One region of the Paenibacillus sp. JNUCC31 genome, then DNA from elsewhere that is predicted to be linked to it. Evidence: predicted binding sites of a transcription regulator. Region 1 holds the regulator's gene; the other holds the start of a gene.

Region 1 (9,126 bases):
CATCGATAAATATGATGGCATTTTCTTTATTTTCTTTGGCAGCCCGAGTTCTCGCATCCCGGAACAAATCCCGGATTCTGCCGGCACCCACACCGACGTACATTTCAACAAACTCACTGCCTGAGGCTGCTACAAAAACAGAGTCCGTATAATGAGCAGCTGCCTTGGCCATTAATGTTTTCCCTGTTCCGGGAGGGCCAGTGAGCAAAATGCCCTTCAAAGGACGAATCCCGTACTTCTGGATTTCTTCGTGCCGGATCAGAAAATCAAGCGCTTCCCTCAGTTCCTGTTTGGCACTTTCCTGACCCCCAATTTCTTCAAAGGTCAGCTTCGTAGGTCCTTTTTTCTTGCGTTTACGTTCCTGACCAGCTCCTACCGTAATTCCTCCGCGCATTTGCATCATGAACAACAGCCCCCCCACAAGCAATGCCGCGATTAAGATGGGAACCATGTTTACACCAACAAAAGCAAGAAAGATAATCAATACGGGTACAAATCCAATGGCAATTTCTTTCGTCCATTTAGGCATTGGGCCACACTCCTATCTGACCGGGCACACGCGGCAGAATAATAAACTTGCTGGCATCTCCATCTCTGAGACTAACATATACATTGTTATCGTCCATAGCCGTGTTTACCTTGATTCCATTCGTTGCCATCTTGGACAACGTCGGGGTAATCTCGGTGTATTGCTTGTTTTCCATCGCCTGAGCCACGGTAAACATGGCGCTACCCCACCAGCTCTCTAGCGCTTCGTTGGAATGATCCACGACATCCAGTTTCAACGATCGGGTGCCAATCAAGGTCTGTCCTTCTTTATGAATATATTGTACCAATCTGCCCAAATCAACATCTGGCTGCAGATCGAGTTTCAACTGTACATCATTGCGGTTAATAGATAATTGAACGTCATTGACTCCGTCGTATTGGGTAACCATCTTTTCAATAGGGCTCTGCAAAGCCACATGACGATACACAAACCAACCTCCAAACAACAAGACGGCTGAAATGACGGCAGTTAAAGCAATAGGCAATACTTTTATCTTCAAGTGAGTTACCCTCCTATATGTTGGCTCATCCTATAGCTTGTAGCCAAGAATATGAATATGTGTACGTAATATCCTGTGATGTGCCTAACAGGATTTATTTGTGTATGATGTATCCTTGAGTACATATTCGAGTATATCACATCGTATATACAATATCTAAGGCGAAAATATGAATAAATTAATAATTTTAACTATTCAAATCCAAAATGATCAAGAAGGTAAGCCAAAGAACCGGTTCAGTCGGGTTTCCGTCTGCCGGCTCTTTGCATGTGCTTTTTTTAGACAATAGTAAACCTGCTGCCTATTCTAGCTATTCGGGATGGTATAGACCAGATCAACCTGTTCACCGTTACTAAAACGATAAAAACGGTAGTAATTGTGAGTGCCATCCTTATAGTACACTTGCCATACATAGATTCCATTCACAACGCCTGGCATGATTCGCTTGATCTCCCCACCTGGGACTTCAGAGCTGAACCGATTTCGAATCTGAGCTTCAGACATGCCGTTTTGCAAGAGTTCACTGTGTACTGCATTGGCCCCCGTCACAGGCTTGTTATTTCCATCAAACTTGATCCATACCACGACACTCTGGTTATCCTTATTTTTGCCGATCAGGGTCCAGTATATGTTGTCTCCGCCGTCTTTCTGACCCCATACATACTTCCGCAGGTCTTCATATGACGTTATCCCAAGCTGGTCTTGTGCCGCCTGTATGGCCAACGCCTCTTCCTTGCGCTGATCCTGGGTAACATAGACATAATAACGCTGAAGACCAAACAGAATCAGAACCAGGAGCAGCAGCGAAATCCATATCCACTTCTTTTTTTTCTTCAAAAGCCGAACTTCCTTTCCCCTATGACGCTGCAATCCTGAAATTAACGAGCGAGCAGACCGTCAAATGCAAGCTGAGACTCATGCAAAATGCGCTCTTCGTCCATGGTAAGACATTCGCCATGTTTGACCACTTGTTTGCCATCCACCCATACATGCTCCACATCTTTGGCTGATGCCGAGTAGACCGTGTGGGAAATCAGATCGGTATGTGGATAGAAATGGGCCTGTTCGATGTTAAGTGCGATGAAGTCAGCCTTCATGCCTGCTTGCAGAGCGCCTGTATTGTTCAGGAAAATGGATTTGGCACCATATGAAGTTCCGAGCTGCAGCGCTTCCCCGGCTGGAACGGCCGTTGGGTCACCGGACACACCTTTGTGAATCAATGCAGCCAGTCTCATCTCTTCAAACATATCCAGGTTATTGTTACTTGCAGGTCCGTCTGTTCCCAGGGACACGGTCACACCTGCTTTCAGCAAGTCAGGTACACGTGCAACACCCGAAGCCAGCTTCAGGTTACTGCCTGGATTGTGGGAAACGGCTACATCATGCCGTGCGAGAATCTCGATCTCCTCATCATTCAGATGCACGGCATGGGCGACCAGGGATGGACGTGAGAAGAAACCCAATTTCTCCAGATGTGCGACAGGACGAAGACCATAGTCGGTTACATTCTGCTCCACTTCACGAAGTGTTTCAGACATATGGGTATGCAAAGGCAGATTCAGGTCATGTGCAACCTGTACCAGCTTCTCTATGTAGTCTGGAGGACAAGTATAAGGGGCGTGTGGAGAGATTACGGTGGTAATTCTTCCGTTTGCTTGTCCATTCCATTGACGTGCAAATGCTGCGGACTCTTCCAGTTTACGCCGTTGTTCTTCTTCTGAGCAAAGTCCGATTACGCCACGTGCCAGAGCAGCCCGAACGCCGGATTGTTCCACTACTTTCGCAACCTGATCCATATGATCATACATATCGAGGAACGCCGTTGTTCCGCCTTTCAACATTTCAAGCACGGAAAGTGATGTGCCCCAATATACGTCTTCAGACGTCATTTTGGCTTCCATTGGCCACATTTTCTCCTGCAGCCAAACTTGTAGCGCCAGATCGTCCCCGTGACCTCTCAGAAGCGACATCGCTGCATGACCATGCGTATTGATCAGACCCGGCAGGAAGAGCAGTCCTTTTCCATCCACCTTTGTCAGACTTTCGTCTCCTTCCGGCAACGTCTCACCAATATGCACAATCTGGTCATTCTCTACGACCATATAACCGTGAACCACTTTCCAATTCGCACCCTCGCTAACAGCAAATTTGCCGTTATGAATAACCCATCTATTTCTCGTCATCTTCCTCGTCGTCCTTTCCATTCTCCAAGTAATAAGCCAAACTAAGCAGATCCGTCGTAAAATCGGCATGATGAATGCGAATATGCGGCGGGGTTTTGAGGATGGTTGGTGCAAAGTTCAGAATCGCTTCAATTCCAGACTCAATCAGCTGATCCGCAACATTTTGGGCTTCCGTGTCGGGAACAGTGATAATTCCGATGCGAATGTTATCCTTTTTGATCGAATCTGTTAATTCATTCATCGGCTGTACCGTCAGGCTGTTGATTTGACTTCCAATCTTCGGACCATAGGCATCAAATACAGCAACAATCTTCATGTTGTCTTTCAGATATGCGTTGTAATTGGACAATGCATGTCCCAGATTACCGGCTCCAACAAGAGCCACATTAATCTGCTGGTCTATCTTTAAAATATGACGAATTTTTTCGATGAGATATGAAACGTCATAACCGATGCCTTTACGGCCAAAATCACCGAAATAAGCCAGATCCTTACGAATCTGAGCTGGATTCAGATCCAGCCTTAGTCCAAGCTCTTGAGAAGAAACCGTAGTGACTTCGCGCTGATGCAATTCATTTAAGTAGCGCAAATAAACGGGCAAACGTCGCACCACGGCTTCCGAGATTTTATCTGATTTCATTCATTGCTCCCCCTTACCAAGGCCACGATAGATAGATGAAAAGATGAGCATCCTGCATAAATCAGTTCATACGAAAAGAAAAGTAAATATACAGAATGCTCTAGTTATATAAATGATAATTGCATTACTTCAAATTCATGAAACAAATGAATGATCTAATCAATTTTACCGCTGATCACTGGCTTCATGCAATGATGTAGTGAGCACGAGGTATCTCTAGTCTGTTATTGTTGTTCCCCGGCTGGCTTATCGAGCCATTCCGTAATTCGCGGAACCATCTGTTCCGCAAGCATATGCTCCATTTTGGGTCCTGGTAATGAATATAAAAAGTACTTGCCATAATAGGCTTCAATGACGCGTGTATCGTATACGATCACGATGCCTCTGTCTTGACCTGTGCGAACCAGCCTACCGAAACCCTGTTTGAAACGAATGACCGCTTGCGGCACAGACAGCTTCATAAACGGATTTTTCTTCTGTTCTTGCAAAAGCTCACTCTTCGCTTCCACCAATGGATGATTCGGCGGTTGAAAAGGAAGTCTGACAATGGCTAGACAAGTCAATGCCTCTCCCGGAATGTCCACCCCTTCCCAGAAGCTGCTTGTGCCAAGAAGCACCGTAGCTTTTGCGTCCTGGAACCGGCGTGTCAATTTGGATCGGCTGCCGCTGTCCACCCCTTGGCCCAATAATGATATATCGTTGCCGGACAACGCCTCTTTGAGTGGATCATAGACCTGTCGCAGCATGCGGTAGGATGTAAACAGCACCATCATGCGGCCACGAGTGGCAATGGCCGTTTCCGCGAGTGAGTGTACAAGCATATCCACAAAGTGGGCATCACCAACACTGCCCTTCACGCTCGGGAAATCACGTGGAATAACGAGCAGGGCCTGTTCACGATAGTTGAAGGGTGACGGCAGCATGGACGTCAACAGACGGTTATTCTCGGAAGCTTCCTGCAAGCCAAGCTGCTCAATCATGAATTGAAATGATTTGTCAACCGAAAGCGTAGCCGATGTAAGCACAACGCTTTTCTTTTTATCAAAGAACATTTCTTTTAATTGTGCACTGACATCTACAGGAACAGCATACAATTGCAGCGATTTACTGCGGAATTGGCCGCTGGCTTCCATCCAATAAACGGTTTTGGTATCATCCATCCGCATGAAGAAACGCAGATTATCCTTGATCGTTGCCAAGTCCTTTAGCAGACCAGAGATATCCGTAATCAAACTATCGGACTGATAATCATCCTGATCTTCTTTCACTTCAAGCAGCAACTTGTCACCCTTACGGATTAAGTCACCCAGGGTTACATAAATCTGGTTTTCAGCCTCCTGCAGTTCCTGCCATTTGGCTGGTTTTTGCGAAGGCTTCAGTCGAAGAGAAAACTGTCCTGTCTCGCCTGGAGAAGCATCAGATCGTTCAGGCAACAAGCCGAATAAAGTATCGCTCAATCGATCCCACATCTCTTTGACTTCAACCGCAAGCGGGAACATCTGATCAATCATGGAACCCCATTGTACCGAGTTTTCATGACCCGACAATTGGGAACGAAGCATGGGAAGTTGGCCGTTGCGGCTATCTTTAAACAGCCGGGTCAGTGTATGAACCAACGTGAAATATTTCATATGCAAACCAAGATGCTTACCCGCCACGTCCTCCAAATGATGTGCTTCATCAATCACCAGACTTTCGTAGGCTGGCAGCAGTTGATGCGCTGCTTTGACATCGGTAAACAATTTAGAGTGATTCGTAATGACGATATCGGATAACCCTGCTTCATGTTTGGCCCGATGATAGAAACATTTGCGGAACCAAGGACAAGAACGTCCAAGACAAGACTCGGACTCACTCTGTACTGTCTCCCAGAAGTCACCTCCGCGTCCGCTGAGATTGAGTTCCTCATCATCACCTGTCTCCGTCTGAGTAAGCCAAACGATCATCTGAGCCGCTGTGAAGTAGTCCTCTTTGGGTGTAGCAAATTCGCGCTTATTGATTTTGTGCTCAAATTTGCGCAGACACAGATAATGCCCACGTCCCTTGAATACAGCTGCCTTAAAAGGGAAGGGAACCACTTGGGTGAGCATGGGAATATCCCGCTCTCTCAATTGCTCCTGCAGATTGATGGTATGCGTGCTGACCATGACTTTCTGTTCTTGCTTCACACTTTCATAGATGGCAGGCAGCAAATAACCGAGTGATTTACCTGTGCCTGTTCCAGCCTCAATCAACAGGTGTTTCTCTTCGTCCAAGGCTTGTCGCACACTACTGAACATTTGAGTTTGCGCCTCGCGCTCCTCATAATGATCCAGCGTTTCCTTCAAGTTATCTCGGACCTGATCCATGTACTGTTCAAAACTGATGCCTTCCAGGGGATTCCCTTCCCGCTCGTCCCGTGGTGCACCAATCTCTGTCCAGTCACTCACGTTTAGGGCAAGCTGTCGGTAATACGTATGACCATCCAGATCCTGAATGGGCTCAGCTTCCTTCTCTGTGCGCATCCCGTCGAAGAACCAACCCAAGTCACTATCCTCCGGTGCAAACAGGTCACTGAGGCGCTGAATCGTTATAAGCGGTAATGCACGTAACTCATCGAAGCATTTCAGAAGCACATAAGCTGTCGCAAGTGCGTCACTATCTGCCTGATGAGGGCGGTCATGCTGAAATCCAAATTCGGAAGATACATAACCGAGTTGATAAGAACCCAGTGATGGGAACGTGATCTTCAGAAAATCAATCGTATCCAGAATACGGCCGGTGAACGGCAGATAGCCGCATCGATCCAGTGCATTTTGAAGAAAGTGAAAATCAAACGCCACGTTGTGTCCAACAAGAACGACATCGTCCAGTAACGGAACCATCTCCATCATCATCTCTTCCAATGAGGGAGCTTCCTCCACATCTTCGTTAGTAATACCGGTTAACCCCGTTATAAACGGAGGAATCGGCACACCCGGATTCACATAAGAACTATATATTTGAGTTATGCTGTAGTCATGATCTATGATGGCAAGCCCGGCTTGTATAATCTCACCGTCGGACTGCGTGCCGGTTGTTTCGAAATCCAATACGGCAAATTTCATTGCAATGTACGGTCCCTTCCATTCCAGTCTATGTTACAGCATAGCAAAAAAAAGGGCATTTGAAAATTAACTGACAAAAAAAGGCGGTGTCCCCGCCGCTATGCCAGAGGAGAGAACACCGTCTTCTTGCCGCCAAACGGCTCCTAGTTCAGGGCCGTCAGCTGATTTGCATATTGCAATTGTCCGTTGTTCAATCGACATGCTTCCATGTTATACAACGGTTCGGTCAACGTCGGGTCATACTGAAGCGCCTGTGCAAACAGGGAACATGCACCATCAAGGTTCGCGAGCTTGGCCTCAATACAGCCCAGAACGTTACATACCAGCCCTTTTAATCTCGGCGATCCATTTAAATGCATAATACGCTGCAAGTGTATTCCAGCTTCTGAAGTTTGCTCCAAATGAAGATGAGCCAAAGCCAGGTAAAAACGAGTCAGTGCGCTTTCCGGATGGTCGGTCACAACCCTCGAAAATTGCATAATCGCCTGTGGATACATCTGCAATTTGAAATATCCCTGACCGCGACTGAAACATTCCAGATGGAGTTCTGGCAAAGCGGTCACAGCTTCCTGTTCAGGTTCAAGAGAAGCAGGCTTAACCATTTCCTGCTCCCTTACCTGACTCATTTTTTCTTCAAACATCAGCCACTCATCAATCATCCCGTCACTCATCCGCTTCAGTAAATTCCACTTTTGAAGCAGCTCCTGTTTGTTTAGGCCTTCAGCAGAAGGGTAGCGCTTGATAATTTCATCTAACATGTCGTTCATTTCTGCGAAAACATGCTGGAACATCGATGCATCCCCACCCTTGAAAAAATGGATTAGTGCAGTGACCTGTACTCATTTTTTGTAGAATGGACCGATTTCATTCCCCTTACCAGTCGATTACATAATCGTCGCGTGAACTTCCTGCTTCATCGTTTGTACAGGTTTATTCTGTCCATCCACGAAGACCACAGTAGGCTTGTGATTATTTACCTCTTCTTGAGACATCATTGCATATGAAATGATAATGACGGTATCGCCAGGCTGTACCAGGCGGGCAGCAGCTCCATTAAGACAGATAACACCACTTCCTCGCGGTCCTGGGATGACATATGTTTCCAGACGAGCACCATTATTGTTGTTCACAATCTGAACTTTCTCATTCTCCATCAGATCGGATGTTTCCATCAGGTCTTCATCGATGGTAATGCTACCCACATAATTCAGGTTTGCTTCCGTAACGGTTGCCCGGTGGATTTTGGATTTCATTAATGTTCTAAACATGGGACAGTACCTCCGATGGTTGCAGCCTTATATTGTCAATTAATCTTGTTTTGCCGAATTTTACTGCAAGTGCGATCAACAGATCGTCACGACCATGAACTTTTTCCTGATCTGCAAGTGGCTCCAGGCTTGGAAAAGACTGAATTTCAGCGTAATCAATGACAGCCAGCCGTGAACGTTCAATATTCTGACGCAATATACTGCGGATTTCTGCTGCTGTTGTCGCGCTGCCTGCATCTACAGCTTCTTGAGCCTTACGCAGTGCTTTGGACAGTACCAGCGCTTCCTGACGTTGTTCAGCGGTCAAATATACGTTACGCGAGCTAAGCGCCAAGCCATCATTCTCACGAATGATAGGACAAGGGACAATCTCTACTGCCATATTTAAATCGTTAACCATTTGCTGGATAACAGCAACTTGTTGAGCATCTTTCATGCCAAAAAAGGCACGCTGTGGCTGCACAATATTAAACAATTTCGAAACGACCGTAGTCACTCCATCAAAATGTCCGGGGCGGGAAGCACCACACAAGCGATCTGTTAGACGGGAAACGGATATAGTCGTTTGTGTTGGCTGTGGATACATCTCTTCAACAGAGGGAATAAATACGATATCCACCCCTTGTGCACGAGCTGTTTCTACATCCCTCGCCTCATCTCGGGGATAGCTCTCAAAGTCTTCATTCGGACCAAATTGAATCGGATTAACAAAGATGCTCAATACCACAATATCGCTTTGTTGTTTGGCAGCAAGCATCAAGCTGGCATGGCCTTCATGAAGAAATCCCATCGTAGGCACCAGTCCAACAACAGGCTCTCTGGACCGAATCGACTGACGTTGCAAGCTGATTTCTTGTCTTAATTCTGCGATTGTCCGTATCACTTTCATACGCTCGTCTC
Region 2 (9,126 bases), 2.1 Mb from region 1:
AAGATATGACGCTGGAGTCACTGCGCTCTCATATCGGGATTGTGCAGCAGGATATTTTCCTGTTTGACGGATCGATCCGCGAGAATATTGCCTATGGGAAACTAAATGCACCGGATGAAGAAATCTGGCAAGCCATCCGCCGGGCCCAATTGGAGGAGCTCGTCCAATCCCAACCGGAAGGACTCGATACTCTAATCGGTGAACGAGGCGTTAAATTGTCTGGCGGACAGAAGCAACGTCTATCTATTGCTCGCATGATACTAAAAAATCCGCCGATCCTCATTCTGGATGAAGCGACTTCTGCACTCGATACCGAAACGGAAGCCGCCATTCAGCTGGCTTTATCCGAGCTTGCACAAGGACGTACAACGCTGATTATCGCCCATCGACTCGCAACGATCAGACACGCGGATCGCATTGTGGTTGTGGAGAACGGCGGCGTAGCCGAACAAGGCAGCCATGATGAACTTCTGGCGCGTCAGGGCTCATATAGCCGATTGCATCAAGCCCAATTTGGATAGGTTTCGGAAGTAACGTCTTCTGGATTCGTTCAACCGCAGATATGCGTTATTGGCGCTAATAACACGCGCTCGGTTCGATAAACAGTACTAACGCTAAAAAGGGATGCCCCGTCATATTCATGACTATGGGACATCCCTCTCTTATTCAGATCCTGTTCTGTGATAATCACATCAGGAATAGGATTTTATTTTTTTACCGCATGGATAAAATGGTTTGTTTCGAAGGCGGACAAGTCATCTGTACGATTACTGAAATAACGAGCCTGTATGTCTTCCGGCGATAGATGCTCATAGATGAGAAGTCCCACATCCGCCAACAATCGCTCCATCTCCTCGTAAGCGAAACAGGATTGCATCGGCTCGCCTCCCATTGCAGCCATTTTAACCATATTTTCAACCCGGTTAAACCTTCCTTTTTCATCAAAGAGATGCTCATCTGCATAATCCAGCACAATGGAGCTTCCCGTTGGAAAATCCGAAAATATATGCCGGAGCAAGTTAGACAGATCTGTTTTGGTCAAATAATACGAAACACCCAGCAGACTGACCATCGTCTTTTGCTTCTTCAAGCCTTCTTCAGTCAAACGTTCATACGAGGGCTCACGGGTAAAATCCATTGGCACGAAATGAAGATTGCCCGGTATGACCAGCTTGGCCTGGTCCAGACGCTCCCGCTTGAATTGCTGTGTAGCCGGATAGTCCACTTCAAATAGTTCCAGCGTATCCTCCAGTTCCGGATGCCTCAAAGCAAATGTATCCATCCCCGCGCCAAGAATGACAATCTGCTTCAATCCGAACGCGACTTCATGCAACAACACATGCTCACAGTAGGCGGTCCGAGCCAGCGTTATTGGAGACAACTGCACCTGAGTAATCCATTTTAAAATTTTATCCGGGTCGTCCTTGAGATGATGAGCCATGTTCGGGTTGAAAAAATGGATGCCTTGAATCATATTCTCGCGAATATCCGAAAACTCTTGAGGCGTCATCAGCGCTTTGGCGATATAATCATCGAAAATAAGAGGTGTATCGTATTGGCAGTGATAGGCTCGGCCAAAAGCCGAAATCAAGGATGTAATGCTGGACTCATTTTGCTTCATATTTCACCCTCCCGTACAAACAAAAATAAGATTCCCCTGGCCAGGAGAACCTTAGTATATACGGAATATGTTTATATGTAAATTATAGCATAAAAAGATTTTTTTGTCAATCAAAATTTACGGAATAATTCGACAGATTAAAGTGGCTTTCTTTTCCCTCCACTCCAACCTGTCTCCTGCTTTCCTCATACCACTCAGCTCGAAAAGGTTAAGCGTCCACCCCGTACTCCTTCACTTCACGATTGCGGTTCAGCACCGCATGCAGTACAAAACCAAGCACCGCGATGCCCGCCATGCCTGTCGCTAGCCACGCTACAGGGATCAGTCCCTGTTTGTCGTACATGACCCCCATCGCATACGGCCCGATAACCCGCCCGACCGCACCAATCCCACCGGATATCCCGATGTAGAAGGGTGCCGATCTTCCCGCATGCTCTGAGATGAATGCCGGGGTAGCAGGTGAGATCAGCATTTCCCCAAAGGTAGCCAGTACCATCGCAAGCACCATACCTGGATAGCTATACATGGTGATCATGACGATGTAGGCCATGCCATAGAACACCGCACTTGCAGTCATCTGAGCGGTCGATGTACGAGCCATCGTCCGCTTAATCCAGCTGGTGAAAGGTTGTCCCACAAAGATCAGTACCCCGTTCAGGGTCCAGAGCAGACCGTACATTCGTTTCTCCATACCCTCGGAAATAATATACGGAGACACCCCTGTATTCCAGATGGAATTACCGAACAGCAGGAACAGTACGCCCAGGCTCATGAACAGATATAATCTGGTGTTACCCAGCAGCGCCCAGACGCCTGGACCATCTTGAACCGTTTTGTGTTTGGTCAGATGCACTTCGCCCTGATCCGGTTCTGCCCGTGACAGATAATACCAGAAGAATATCGCAAACCCGGCGGAAGTCACCCCGTTCAGCACAAAGCTGAGGTGATAGGAAAAGTCAGCCAGAAAACCACTGAGCGCCGTACCAATCGCCACTCCGATATTGTTGGCTACATAGATCACATTGAACAATTCCCCGCGTCGCTCCGCAAACCGGAAGCCGATAAAGGCTTGAATCGCTGGCAGCGACAATGAACTGAACAGGCCAATCCAGCCCATAGCACATATGAACACAACCCAATATGCACTGATCCACGGCAGAGCAAATAAACCTACCGCGTTTAACGCCAGCGATCCGATGATCAGCTTCTTCACTCCGACCCGGTGATATAATGCACCGCCGAGCAATTGCCCAAAAATGCCGCCCAGCGACTGGATCAAAATGACAAACCCGGCGTTCGCCATCGTGCGCCCAAGCTCGTCAAATACATACATCGTGGTCAGCGGCCACATCAAGGCACTGCCTGTCGCATTAACCAGACTTGCCAGCAAAAATATTTTCACTTCTTTTGGATACGTCTCCAGCCATCTCATCATCTTCGTTTATTCTCCTTAATACCTTCAACAGCATATTGCCATAAAAAATAGACCCTTGCCCTGACGGCATGATCAGCCAGAGCGAAGGCCATTTGAATTTAGAATTCATGATTTTATTGTAATTTTAAATTTAATGAGGTGCTTTTTGCGTTCACTTTACCATCTATCCTTTGTTCATCTTACCTGAAATGCCCCTTTGTGCAAGCACATTCATTGACGCTTCACTTCGACAGTGGCCGAGAAGAATGTAGCCCCGTTGCCCATATCAGACAGTCGATTGGACGTGAGCGAATTCGCCCGCTGTTTCTTGCCATTGCCATCCCACCATAAGCCTTGGCTGATCACTGTTCCTGGCAGCATCGATTCACTCACCTTGGCGGTTAGTTCGATCCGGCCACGGTCGTTCCATACGATCACCGCATCCCCGTCTTCCACTTGTCTGCAAGCGGCGTCTTCCGGGTGCATTTGCAGTAATGGCATCTTCTCCAAACGTTGATGTTTGGCCGAATTGGCAAAGGTGGAATTCAGGAAGTTATGGTTCGGTGGCGACAGAAACATCAGCGGATAGACATCCGCAGGTCCAGCCGGGTTTTCCCCGTCATACCCCTCAACCAGTGCACTGTACGTAGGCAGCGGCGGCAATCCCTTATGTGCCATCGTTTCCGAATACAGTTCAATTTTCCCCGAAGGCGTAGGCAGTTGATCCAAATAGGACACATGTGAGGACATGTCCAACTTGACGAAATGGTGCTGCTTCAACCCCTCCAATGTTACTCCGTTCATATAGGGATTGCCCGTATCCTGGAGCGCTTCATGTATCATCTGTTCCGGTGTCTCACCGAAAATCTCCGGGTCATACCCCATCGCCTGTCCAAGCAAAGAGAACAGTTCCACATTGCTCTTGCTCTCACCAATAGGTGCAATGACTGGCTCTTGCAAATGAACATACTGATGCCAGTAGGACGTATACAGATCCGTCGTTTCAAACGAAGACGTCGCAGGCAGCACGAAATCCGCATATTTCGCCGTATCCGTCATGAACAGATCGTGGACAACCGTGAACAGATCTTCCCGTGCAAAACCTCGCTCTACCCGCTCGGTATCCGGTGCCACTACCAGTGGATTGCTGCAGTAGACCATCAACGCCCGGATCGGCTGCTCCGCTTCCAGCAGCGCTTCGCCAATCCGGTTCATATTCACCACGCGCGGCTTCGGGTTCTGCCGCAGCTCTGGACGCTCGAGCGTATCGCTATTGGTGCTCGCATAGCTGTTGGTACGGATAGCACCACCGCCGCGCTTCAACCATTGGCCTGTGATGGCAGGCAGACAGGCTACGCTGCGTACGTTCATGCCACCATTGTCATGGTGCTGGAGGCCATTGCCGATATGAATATGGGCTGCTTGTGCATTGCCGTACAGCTCAGCCAGCTTCACGATATCGGCTTCCGGCACGCCCGTAATACGTGCAACGCGCTCAGGGGTGTAGCTGCGGACATGATCACGCAGTGCCTCATGGCCAACGGTATACTTTTGCATGAAAGCCTCATCTGTCAGTCCCTGCTCGAACAGTACATGCATTAATCCGAGGGCCAGTGCGCTGTCTGTACCCGGGTAGAGTGGAATAAACCAGTCTCCCCATTGGGCGGTTCGATTGCGATGAACATCGATGACAACAATTTGGGCGCCCTTTTTGCGAGCTTTCTCCGCCAGCACAACCTGATGCATATTGGTACTTACGATGTTGCCGCCCCACACCAGTATGACATCGGCATGCTCCGTATCTTCGGGCAAGGTTCCCCGGTTCGCACCCATCGTATATTTCCAGCCGGTATTTCCAGCTGAATTACAGATCGTCTGTTCCAATTTGCTCGCCCCAAGCGCATTGAAAAATCGACGATCCATGCCGTCCACACCAAGAATGCCCATGTTTCCATAAAAGCTGTATGGCAAGATGCTCTCTGGTCCGTAGGTATCCGACAGTGAACTGAATTTCGCCGTAATCTCGCCGATGGCTTCGTCCCAGCTGATTCGTTCAAACTGGCCTTCACCCTTGGCTCCGATGCGTCTCATCGGATATAGCAACCGCTCGGGGTGATATACCCGCTCCGTCATATTCCGGACCTTGTTACAGATGGCACCTTTTGTAATCGGATGCTCCGGATTGCCCGCCACCTTCACAATCTTACCGTTCTCCTTATGAAGCAGCAGGCCGCAAGTATCCGGGCAATCGAGCGGGCAAACCGCCGGAAATACGCCATTCTCCTGATCGATCATATACCAGTTCCTCCCCCTTCAAAGCTATCCTTCTATCATATCTTCTTCATGGTAATCGCGTAAAGAGAACAGTCTATATTCGCCCGATACTTGCTGCCACAGACAGCTTAAAATATTTTCAAAAAAAGTTTTCCGACTTGATTCAACATCCAAATTCAGGGGTAAATTAAAAACAAGGCATTAGGCAAGTGTTTCCCCACTTCCTCCTCATGCCATATCATGGACCACTCCCGAAATTCGCCATGAACAGGTTTCGTTCCCCCGAACCTTGTCATGGCGAATTTATTTTTTGTGTACATTTATACATTAAAAAGGCGATTCCTTTCCCGTCCATCAAGGCATAGCAGTTCGCTATGAGTTGAACGGGATCAAAATCGCCTCTCCTGTTTCTTTAAACTCGTCTTAGCACGTCTTTGCACCTGTAACTTTGGTTATAACTCTAATACGGGTACTCGGCAAATTACTGCTACGCCTGCTTGCTCCACATGGGTCTGGCTTCCGTCTCCACAGACTGAGCCGCCGCCATTGCCATCTCCGGCTTCACATCCGGCTCAAGCTTGCGCAGGTACACCATCCAGTAGGCAGCCGCCACAAACAGCGCCCCTCCCGTCAGGTTGCCGAGCCATACCGGAATAAAATTCATGATGTATTGCCCCCATGAATAATGCCCTTCAAAGATCGCCGCAGGAATCAGAAACATGTTGGCGACAACGTGCTGGAATCCAATAGCCACAAAGGCCATCGTTGGGAACCAAATACCCAGTACCTTGCCACTCATCGTATCTGATGCATAAGACAGCCATACCGCGAGAGCTACCAGCCAGTTACACCCGATCCCGGATATAAACGCCTGAAGGAAGCTGTCGTCCAGCTTGTGTCCAGCCATATCAACCACTTTCGTCAAATAGGCACCCTCTGCCGTCAGACCGAGCACATGCCCAAAAGCATAGGCCACAAAGATCGCCCCAAGGAAATTACCTATTGTTACTAAGGTGAGATTCTTCAACATGCTGCCTGCGGACAGTTTGCGTGCAATCGTCGCGAGTGGAACAGCCATCATATTGCCAGTAAGCAGCTCCCCACCGCCAATCAGCACCAACATTAAACCTACCGGGAACACGGCTCCACCAATCAAATTAACCAAACTGCCCCACTCTGCCGGAGCAGAGGCAATGACCCGAATATCCAACAGAAATCCGAGCGCGATAAAAGCACCTGCCAGAAAACTGAGTATTAATACGGAGGACACCGGATTATGAGCTTTCTTCATCCCCGTATGCGCCGTATATTGTGCAACCTCAAGAGGTGTTTTTGCTGCCATAACGATCCTCTCCTTCACAGTTCATGAACATCATAATCCAACTTGTTTGGTTGATAAGTTCATTGTATCGCGAAGGTTTCGAGAGGTTTGTTACTTTTATCACAAAGTATCAAACCTATATTTTTATGCTAAGTTTTATCTTGCTTGATGTGCAATTGAAGGAGCAATTACTCAGAACGATCTCAGAAAAACAAAAAAGAACTACCGCATCGAAGCGGCAGTTCTCGGATATATAGGGTTACACCATCGCTGGTGTTTTCACTTCCACTGGAGGCAACGCCTGAAGACCAGCCGAGTTCAGGAAGTTCCACGGTTTGTTGTAGTGTGGCTGGAAGAAAAAGTCGATGAAGGCCAGTTCATCTACCGTCATGTTGTTCTGGATGCAGACAGAAATCGTATTGATCGACTGTGTCAGATCAGCCTGCGACATGACCTGTGCACCTACAATGCGGCGTGTAGCCTGTTCATAGATCACTTTGAGCAGCAGTTTCTCTGCTGTTGGCATGAACTCTGGACGGTAAGCATCTTCAAGCGTTACAGCTTCAACCACCAGACCCTCGTCCGCAGCAGATGTTTCTGTCAGACCAGTACCTGCAATATTTTGCTCATAAATTTTAATCCCTGATGTGCCTTGTGTACCCATGTACGGTGTCGTCGGACGAACCAGGTTTCGCGCTACGAGTGTACCCATCCGCACTGCATTGGTTGCCAGTGGAATGTACGCTGCCTTACCGGTTGGATTGTAATGGATTGCACAGCTGTCTCCCGCAGCGAAGACGTCTTTTTGGCTGGTTTGCATATATTTATCCACGATGATTGCGCCGTTCGGCAGCATATCCACCTGGCCTTTGAGCAGTTCTGTATTTGGACGGAAACCAATGCACAAAATAACGAGGTCCGTTTCGAACTCACCCTTGGATGTAATGACCTTGTTCACTTTGCCATTTTCCCCGGTAAACTTCTGTACCGTTTGACCCAGCGCCAGCTTGATGCCGTGTCCAGTCAACGTATCTTCAATAGCATCTGTGAACTCGGGATCGAGATATTTGTTCAAAATCCGATCCACACTGTCAATCAGCGTAACTTCCTTCCCATTCATCTGGAAAGCCTCTACCAGCTCGATGCCGATGTATCCTGCTCCAACCACGGTAATGCGTTGGGCATCCTTCGCTTTTTCAATGATCGTGTTGGAATGATTGTAGTTTTTACAAAGTAAAATGTTGTCCAGCTCAATGCCTTCCAGCTTCGGAACGACAGGCCATGAACCCGTTGTCACGATCAGCTTATCGAACGTATCTTCAAATTCTTCCCCGGTTTTCAGGTTTTTAGCCTGAAGTGTATGGCCCTCGGTATCGACTGCCGTTACTTCATGCAGCATTTTGGTAACGACACCGAGCTCCGCCAGTTGATCTGGGGAAGAGTAGAACAGTCCGTCCGGGTCTTTCACCACACCACCCACATAAAGCGCAATGCCGCATGATAAAAAGGAGATATTGTCATTGCGCTCATACACCGTGATCGTAGCATCCGGGTACAATTTGGCGGTGTTAACGATGGCTGCGGTTCCTGCGTGGGTACATCCGATAACTGCAATTTTCATAAAAAGTTCCTCCTTGGAGTATATAAATAAGAAATTGAAAATAACGGCATTGTTTTTGTGAAAAAATTCACTACTTAGTGAACGATGGTATGTGATTTATTTCACTTTATACACTTATTATAATGTGATCTTTTTCACATTACAAGGGGTTGATCAAAATAAATTTGTCGAATGTGTTTTTCTTCCGAAATCTACTCATCTTTATAAACTTCAGTTTTCCCTGCTTGTGGCTGGTTTATGCTCAAAAAAAGCCTGTCCTCCATTCCTGGAGGCAGGCTTCTTCATTCATTTTATACACCAAGCAGCTTTTCAATCTCTGCGGTCATGTCCTCTGGGGATTCTTTCGGTTCAACACGTCCTACAACTTCTCCTTCGCGATTCACAAGAAACTTGGTGAAATTCCATTGGATGCTGTTGTCTTCACCAACACCAGGTTGCTGCTCACGCAAATACTTGAACAAAGGATGAGCATCTTCACCATTTACGTCGACCTTGGCAAATACGGGGAAATTAACGCCATAGTTGATTTGGCAGAATGATTCAGCTTCCTCACTGGACCCCGGCTCCTGGCCGCCAAACTGGTTACAAGGAAAACCCAGTACAACCAAACCTTGATCACGATAGCGATCATAGAGCTTCTGCAATTCACCGTATTGTGGAGTCAGTCCACACTTGCTGGCAGTATTGGCGATCACCAATACTTTGCCTTGATACAGATCGAGTGGTACTTCCTGATTTGCGGTCGTTACCGCCTGATACGAATATACGGACATGACTGATTCCTCCCATGAGTATGATGTAGGTTGGGCTGTTGTATGTACTGTACCTAATGACCATGCGGCACACAGCCTGTCTCTATATTATAGACCTGAGGC

What was found. Region 1 encodes Rex, which represses fermentation and respiration genes when NADH is low (regulators of the CRP and FNR family bind a similar motif). Its sites were predicted from a motif close to TTGTGAAATATTTCACAA; they were not measured.
Region 2: a site for Rex is predicted at 6,739-6,756, ahead of JNUCC31_RS12035 (formate/nitrite transporter family protein). Genes of this name have one in related genera too.

The regions. Positions count from the first base shown of each region.
Region 1 is NZ_CP062165.1:640,396-649,521, forward strand. It holds gene JNUCC31_RS02585 (AAA family ATPase) at 1-529, opposite strand, end outside; gene JNUCC31_RS02590 (hypothetical protein) at 522-1,049, opposite strand; gene JNUCC31_RS02595 (cell wall elongation regulator TseB-like domain-containing protein) at 1,356-1,886, opposite strand; gene JNUCC31_RS02600 (amidohydrolase) at 1,928-3,232, opposite strand; gene JNUCC31_RS02605 (redox-sensing transcriptional repressor Rex) at 3,219-3,872, opposite strand; gene dinG (ATP-dependent DNA helicase DinG) at 4,097-6,958, opposite strand; gene JNUCC31_RS02615 (tetratricopeptide repeat protein) at 7,102-7,725, opposite strand; gene panD (aspartate 1-decarboxylase) at 7,843-8,226, opposite strand; gene panC (pantoate--beta-alanine ligase) at 8,219-9,115, opposite strand; gene panB (3-methyl-2-oxobutanoate hydroxymethyltransferase) at 9,112-9,126, opposite strand, start outside.
Region 2 is NZ_CP062165.1:2,767,520-2,776,645, forward strand. It holds gene JNUCC31_RS12015 (ABC transporter ATP-binding protein) at 1-521, shown strand, start outside; gene JNUCC31_RS12020 (class I SAM-dependent methyltransferase) at 707-1,621, opposite strand; gene JNUCC31_RS12025 (MFS transporter) at 1,830-3,053, opposite strand; gene JNUCC31_RS12030 (molybdopterin-containing oxidoreductase family protein) at 3,267-5,330, opposite strand; gene JNUCC31_RS12035 (formate/nitrite transporter family protein) at 5,797-6,651, opposite strand; gene JNUCC31_RS12040 (FAD-dependent oxidoreductase) at 6,890-8,251, opposite strand; gene JNUCC31_RS12045 (glutathione peroxidase) at 8,542-9,024, opposite strand.